Regions from separate parts of the Ruegeria sp. SATB045 genome, predicted to be linked through region 1. Evidence: riboswitches for the same ligand, from Rfam matches in the RefSeq annotation. Region 1 holds a riboswitch; the other holds the start of a gene.
The links. Region 1 has a riboswitch for cobalamin ahead of AC2FNR_RS13125 (hypothetical protein). Riboswitches for the same ligand answer to the same signal wherever they lie in the genome.
Positions count from the first base shown of each region.

Region 2: it holds a riboswitch for cobalamin, as region 1 does, so the genes downstream of both, AC2FNR_RS03110 (DUF1636 family protein) here and AC2FNR_RS13125 (hypothetical protein) in region 1, are expected to answer to the same signal.

Region 1 is NZ_JBXWSR010000024.1:48,082-51,945, reverse strand. Features, by position in the region: gene AC2FNR_RS13135 (DNA polymerase III subunit gamma/tau) at 1-673, opposite strand, end outside; gene AC2FNR_RS13130 (protein-tyrosine phosphatase family protein) at 807-1,295, shown strand; gene AC2FNR_RS13125 (hypothetical protein) at 1,297-1,704, opposite strand; cobalamin riboswitch at 1,787-2,006, opposite strand; gene AC2FNR_RS13120 (alpha/beta hydrolase family protein) at 2,143-3,000, shown strand; RNA gene ffs (signal recognition particle sRNA small type) at 3,039-3,137, opposite strand; gene AC2FNR_RS13110 (bifunctional 2',3'-cyclic-nucleotide 2'-phosphodiesterase/3'-nucleotidase) at 3,177-3,864, opposite strand, start outside.
Region 2 is NZ_JBXWSR010000012.1:253,846-257,709, forward strand. Features, by position in the region: gene AC2FNR_RS03100 (class II glutamine amidotransferase) at 1-737, opposite strand, end outside; gene AC2FNR_RS03105 (helix-turn-helix domain-containing protein) at 919-1,566, opposite strand; cobalamin riboswitch at 1,693-1,896, shown strand; gene AC2FNR_RS03110 (DUF1636 family protein) at 1,999-2,355, shown strand; gene AC2FNR_RS03115 (ABC transporter ATP-binding protein) at 2,355-3,158, shown strand; gene AC2FNR_RS03120 (ABC transporter substrate-binding protein) at 3,155-3,864, shown strand, end outside.

The sequences.
Region 1 (3,864 bases):
CTGAACCCTCGGCGGCGCGGGTGATTAGTGCCATCGCGTCTTCGGCGATCTGTGCGCCTTCGGCATCGGCGATCTTGCGCAGCAGGCCGATCATGTCCTCGGGCTCGATCCGTCGCAGGTCAAAGCGCTGACATCGGGACAGGACCGTCACCGGCACTTTGCGAATCTCGGTGGTGGCAAAGATAAACTTCACATGCTCGGGCGGTTCCTCAAGCGTCTTGAGCAGCGCGTTGAAGGCGCTGGTCGACAGCATGTGGACCTCGTCGATGATGTAAATCTTGTAGCGGGCCGAGGCCGCGCGATAGCGGACGCTGTCGATGATCTCGCGAATATCGTTCACACCGGTCCGGCTGGCGGCGTCCATCTCCATCACGTCCACATGGCGACCTTCCATGATCGCCACACAATGTTCGCACTGGCCGCAGGGTTCGGTCGTCGGTTTGCCCTCGCCATCGGGGCCGATGCAGTTCATGCCTTTGGCGATGATCCGGGCCGTGGTGGTTTTGCCGGTGCCGCGAATGCCGGTCATGATAAAGGCTTGCGCGATCCGATCCGCCTCGAACGCGTTTTTCAGCGTGCGTACCATGGCCTCCTGCCCGACCAGATCGGCAAAGGTTTCAGGGCGGTATTTACGGGCAAGAACCTGATAGGCGGGGCTGGGCGTGTCGGTCATATCTGCTCTGTCGGATTCGGGTTCCGACGCAGCCTAGAGACCCCCGCCGCCCGCGTCCACCGCCGCCTTGGGGGAAATTCGGTTTGCAGGTCAGTTTGCACAGCATAGAAGCTATGTGAAAAGGAGGCCGGGGATGGAGCCATTTGCAATTCACGTGGTCGAGGTCGGGGCCGGTCATTTCGCGCTGTCGCCGCTGCCGGGGCGCGCGGGGGAGTATGCGCGGGATTTGGATATCATTCGCCGCTGGCGGCCCGATCTTGTGATTTCGATGACCACAAGCTCCGAGATGGAGCAGACCGGAGCGGGAAAACTGGGAGATGACCTGCACGCCGAGGGCATAACCTGGACGCACCTGCCGATTGAAGATTTTGGCGCGCCGTCGCCGGACACCGAGGCCGCGTGGCCCCGGATCAGCCAGTCTGCCGCGCATATTCTGGCGCGTGGAGGGCGGGTGCTGGTGCATTGCCGGGGCGGGTGCGGGCGGTCGGGCATGATCGCCCTGCGGCTTATGGTCGAACAGGGCATCGCGTCCGACGCGGCGTTGCGCCGCCTGCGCGCCGTGCGGCCCTGTGCGGTTGAAACCGACGGGCAGATGCGTTGGGCAACCTGCGCGCCGGACTGAGTTACAACGCCAGATGCTGCTGGGGCTGTGCTGGTTGCGCCGGGGCCAGCTCTGACACTTCAAGCATGGCACAGGGCGGCACTTGTAACTGGCCGGCCGGACGGGCCGCAGCATCGGGGCCGAACAGCATATCCGCATAACCATCCAACGCGTCGAGCGAGGCGTCCGTGCTGGTGCCGCAGAAGATGCGAATCTGATCTTTCTGGGCGCGGAATCGGGCGATGCAGCCCTGTGGGCAATGGCCCAGCTCTCCGCTGCCGTCCAACGCGAAGTCATCCGACGTGGCAGGCACTGCGGATTCCATCGCCTGCACAATAGCCCGTGCCATCTGCGCCAGAGCCGGGCAGGTCTTGCCGGTTTTCTGACATAGGGTTGCACTGAATTGGTGCGTTTTTGTCTTCCAGATCATAATGCGCCCTCCGCGCGGGGAACGGGGCGTAGATCAGGTGTGACAGCGCGCTGACAATCCCGCCCGGACACCCCGCCCGAGTTACAGTTTTGCTTTGATGGCAGGTCTCCTGACTTGCGGGTCATAGCGTTGCCGACCTTCCCAGCCTTGCGGGCCAGTGGTATTTCGGCATTGCTCACCGCTTACAGTTGCGGGGGCAGTCGCGGCATTGGATCGTTCCGGCATGACCGGGCAGAACCGCACCGTGTTCCCTTTTCATCTTGTCCCGACACGGGACAAGAACCATCACGCCATCGCTAGCGGTTGAGCGGGCTTTGAGTCAAGCGGGCGCGCGCGCAAAGTGGACGTTTGGTCATCTTGATGCGCCCTTGACTCAGCCCGGCCAAAAAAGTGGGGATAAGGGGTGAACCGAACAGTTCAGATCAGGTGAGCAACGCTATGCTGGATGATACACCCCCCGTCCTGACTGAGGATTTTCGGTTTTCTGCCGGTTCGGCAATGCTGTCGGCGCGCCTGTACCGGCCCGTGACCGATCCCAAAGTCGCTGTGGTTGTACATGGTGCGACCGGTGTCCCGAGGGATTACTATCAGCATTTCGCGCATTGGCTGGCAGCGGATCAGGGGATCGCTTGCCTGACCTACGACTATCGTGACTTTGGCCACTCACTGACCGGACTACTGCAGGAATCGCGGGTAAAGATGGCGGATTGGGCGCTGACCGACATGCCTGCCGCCAGAGCGGAAATGCGCCAACGTTACCCACACGCAGAACACTGGAGCATAGGGCACTCGGTCGGAGGGATGTTGGGGCCAATACAACCTGATATCGACCATATAGATCGCATGATCTGTGTGTGTTCGGGGCTGGTGACAATCAGTGATCACCCTTGGCCTTATCGCGCGCTGGCGTCCTTGTTCTGGTATGGACATGTTCCGCTGGCGGTAAAAACTGTTGGATACCTGCCAGGCAAAGCAGTGGGATTTGGGGCCGACCTGCCTGCATCGGTTTACTGGCAGTGGCGCAAGTGGTGCACGGCACCCCAAAATTATCTGCCAGAAATCGGAAAAACGCTACCTGCCGCAACCTGGGCAGAGAAAGGCAAACCGGTCGATCTGTTCACTTTCGAGGACGACCAGATGGTTCCGCCCGAAGCCGTTTGGCGGTTGGCAGATCTGTACGGCTCCAGCGCTCGGCGTCATGTACTGTCACCGCAGGAATTCGGACTTAAGGACATTGGCCATATCGGCGCGTTCGCGCGTCGTAACGCGTCCCTATGGCCGCGCTTGATCGCATAAGTGCTGCGTGCCTAAACCGGTCAAAACTGTCGGGGATGAAGTGAGAGGTTGGACATCGACCCAAGCGGGGCTCGTTGTGGCTGCTTCCTTCCGGACCTGACCAGGTTGGCGAGGCGCTCGCCCGCGCCAACCTCTCAACGGTGGATATAGGCATTTGGTTCATGCTTGGCAACCCGTCAGAGGGAGAGCTGAATATTCAGAAAACCTTTCGCATCCGGACCGATGACTTTGGCGCGGTAGCGTGCCAGTTCTTCCAGGTGTTGGTCAGCGGCCGCTCCGGTTTTCACAAGCGCATGGGCACCGGGTATGGGTGACAACCGAAAAGGCTGGAGTGCCTCTTCCAAAGGGTCCATCGGTAAGACGCCCGACAGGTAATCCCGTACAATAGGTTGAATCGGAAGGACCGGCAGAGGAATTCGGGTCGCGTTTTCGGCAAACGGGAAATTCCCGCCTCCGTTGGCGCGATAGTTGTTCAACGCGACAACAAAGCGCTGATCTGCGTCGATAGGGCGGCCGTTGAATCGCAATTCGCGAACCCGATGGCTGTTGGGATGAAGTATTGCGCCACCTGCGTCGAACCGCGCCGGAGATGCTAGATCTAGTGCGTAAGTTAGCCCGTGCAGCACGTCAAAATTATGTCCGGCGCGATTCGTATCCACAAGGTCCGATTGTTCACCCGGGCGCATCTGGTTCAGCACGCCAGCGGACATTTCCAGCCAATCCTTGATTTCAGTGCCCGAGACAATGACGGCCTGCATCTCGTTCGGAAACACGTTCAGGTCGGCAACATGGCGCGTACATATCTGCCCGGGTGGGATATCGGTGAAAAACCGAGGTCCTGCACGACCGCCGAATTTTGACGGT
Region 2 (3,864 bases), on a different contig from region 1:
ACCACGCCGAACCCATCCTTGGTGCCGACCACAAAGGTAAAGAACCCGTCGAGATCCTCAAGGCTGCTTTCCAGCGCCTCACCCAGAGTGGCCCCGTTTTGCATTTTCCATGTCAGATAGGCCGCGCCGACCTCGGTATCGTTCATGGATTCGATCCGCACGCCCTCGCGCATCAGTTTGCGGCGCAGGGCGTTGTGGTTGGACAGCGACCCGTTATGCACCAGACATTGATCTGCGCCGGTGTTGAACGGATGCGCCCCTTCCGTGGTAACGGCGGATTCAGTGGCCATGCGTGTATGGCCGATCCCGTGGCTGCCGGACATCAAGGTCAATTGGAACCGCTCCGCCACCTCCCGAGGCAATCCAACCTCTTTATAGATCTCGATCGCATCGCCGTCGGACATGATCCGCAGGCCAGGGCGCAATTCCCTCAGGGCCTGCCGCGCAGCGCTGACTTTGTCGTTGGCCACGCTCAGAACCGCATGAGTGTCATTGCGGCCCAAGCTGACGGGGCTGGTCAAGACGTCGGCCAAATCTTCGGCCAAAGTCTGAAAATCCGCGTCCGGATTGTCGGATTGCACGGTGAGCTTCGCCTGATCTCCGACAGGTCCATAAATCGCGATCCCGGCGCTGTCCGGGCCGCGATCTGTCATTGTGATCAGCATATCTGTCAGCATCGCGCCCAATTGAGGCTCGAGCGTTTTGTCCTTCAAAAAAAGGCCGACAATTCCACACATGTGTCAGCTTCTCCTGTGTTGAGTTGGGCAGACGCTAACACCTGAACTTCAGGTTATCAACAAAGGGAAATTAATATTCATAAGGGGAATATTTTCGGCTATCTATTTCCCCCGCATTCAAAAATCACGGAGAGCAACCCCGCAAAACCTCAGCAGCGGTTTATCAATCGCCGAATCGTGACTAACGCGTCTGCGGATATGAGATGATCGACAGGTAGCGGGCTGGCAGTTTGCGCAGCACCTCGGGTCCATGCGGTGCGTCCGCATCAAAGAACAACGTATCACCCGGCTCCAGCAGGTAAATTTGATCGCCGTGTCTGTAATCGACTTCGCCTTCAAGCATGTAGAGCATTTCAATCCCGTCATGCTGGAACGTCGGGAAAGTGTCGGACTCTTCCGTCAGCGTGATCAGATAGGGTTCGACCACAACACCACTGGCATTAGACCCCATATGACCCAAAAGGCTGTATTGATGGCCTGCGCGTGTCCCGGCTCTCTCTGTTTCAACGCCCTTTCCCGCTTTGGTGTGGGTTGCGTTTCGGGTTTCTTCATATCTGCGGAAAAATGCAGTGATCGGTGTGCTCAGAGCATTGGCCAGCGATTGTAGCGTCGTCAATGAAGGCGATGTGTAGCCGTTTTCGATTTTTGACAGCATACTGATGGATAACCCGGTCAGCCCCGACAATTCCGCAATTGTCACGCCCTGCTGCAACCTCAACGCGCGGATTTCACGACCGATCGCCGTTTCGAGGTTCTTTTCACCGGGGTCCCTGACCTTGTGGGGATCCTGAGAAAACTGAGGTTTGGACCTATCGTTTGATGCTTTCACCAACCTATCCTTAACGCCTTTCGCTTCGTCGTTATCGCCTGCAATTTTCTTGAAGGGAAACATATTTTCAAAACTACATTCCTGCGCAACCTCCGGTGATTTGTGTTGACCGGCGATCTGATCTCGGGCAGTGACGCATTTGATGGTTCCCTGGGGCATGCTCCAGCGGTGAAAAGGGAATACGGTGAGGTTTAAGTGCCAAGTCCGTAACTGCCCCCGCAACTGTAGGCGGTGAGCGAAGCCAATATCCCACTGACATGAATAATGTCGGGAAGGGTGGCCAAGCCTCGACCCGCAAGTCAGGAGACCTGCCATCGCAACCGAAACCAACCCGGGGCGGGGCGTCCTGGAAGGAGGCTTGATGGTACCTCGTACGCCTTTATGCGCGACCGCGTTTCAGTACGGCCCCAGCGGCCGTGGAACAGACGCTTGATGGCCGAGCCCACTGATCATTTTGTTCTGATCTGCGCGACCTGTCAGGGTTTGGAGGCAGCGCAGCACATTGCGGATGCCTTGTGCCCTGAATTGCCTGCGGGTTTCGCAGTGCGCACAGTAGACTGTATGGCTGGATGCGATCACCCGGTCACTGTCGGATTTCAGGCCCTAGGAAAAGCCCAATACCTGTTTGGTGATATCGGCACCGAGCAAGAGCTGAATGCTCTTGCCCAATTCGCCGCGCAATACCTGGGCAGCGCAACTGGTTGGACAAAGGCCACAGACAGGCCGGCGCCTCTGATAACCAAGACATTGGCGCGCATGCCGGCGTTGGCTGTTCGAGGAGCTCGATGATGACCAGACCCTTCCTGCAGGCGCGTGGTGTAGCCTACTATTCTTTTCACGGTGACGTTCTGTTGCAAGACATCTCGTTCGACCTTGAAGAGGGGTCGGTTCTGGCCATTGCCGGTCCGAATGGCGCTGGCAAAACCACTCTGCTGAACTTACTTTGTGGCGCTGAAGCTCTGTCCGAAGGCGACGTTCTGGTGCAAGAGCAGAGCTTGAAGACACTGTCAGCGACGGAGCGCGCCCGAAAAATTGCCGTCGTCAGTCAGCAGGAATATCCCGATGGGCGCTTGCATCTGCGTGACTATGTGGCACTTGGGCAAATTCCAATTCGCTCGGACCGCTCCTCTGAAGATCACGCAAACGACTTGACGCGAATTCTGGACCTGACCGGCCTTTTGGAGCTTGCCGACAAGCGCATGGCAGTGTTGTCGGGTGGCGAACGTCAGCGCGCCCATATCGCGCGTGCGCTGGCACAGAACCCTACTCTTCTGTTTTTGGACGAGCCGACGAACCATTTGGATCCCGACGCCAAAGGGCGGATGTTGTCGCTGGTCGCTGGACTGGGGATAACCGTCATAATGATTGTCCATGACATTGTCATGATCCCCGAATTCGCCACCCATGTTGCGTTGATGAAATCTACCCGGCTGACCGGGTTTGGCCCTGTTTCCGAGGTCCTGACGACTCAACATGTGCGCGACACGTTCGGCGTCGACTACTTGTTCTTTCAGCACGACGGTCGGATGATCCCCGCGCTGGACATACGAAAAACCACTGTTTCCCAACCCTCCAGGAGATTTCCAAAATGAAACATATCTTGTCCGTGGCTCTGGTTATGGCCATGGCGGGCGGTGTTGCTGCGCATGAAGTGACCGTAGACAATTGTGGTGAACCGTTGGTGTTTGAAACCCAACCCGAACGGTTGGTCGTACATGACATGAACATGACCGACATGGCCTTTGCGCTGGGTCTGCAAGACAAAATCGTCGGCCTCACGGGCATCACCGGCTGGTACAAAACCAGTCCTGAATTCGACACGCTACGTGGAGATATCCCCGAACTGGCACCGAAATATCCCTCGGTGGAAAATATTGTCGCGGTAGAACCCGATCTGTTCTTCGCCGGCTGGTACTATGGAATGCGTCCCGGTGGTGATGTAACGCCAGAAACACTTGCCCCGTTCGGGATCAAAACCATGATCCTGACTGAAAGCTGCGTTCATCTGCATAAAGACCGCCCCGAGGCCAGCATGGACCTTTTGTTTGACGACATTCTGCGGCTGGGCAAAGTCATGCATGTCGAAGACAAGGCCGAAGCACTTGTATCTGGTTGGAAGGATGAACTGACCGCAATCGAGGCAAAAACCGCAGACTTACCGAAACCTCGAGTGTTTCTGTTGGATGGCCCGGCGGACGCTCCGTTCACTGCTGGGAAATACGCAATCCCCAACGCAATGATAGCAGCGGCGGGTGGTCTCAATGTTACCCGTGATATGGACACAAGCTGGGGTCGCAC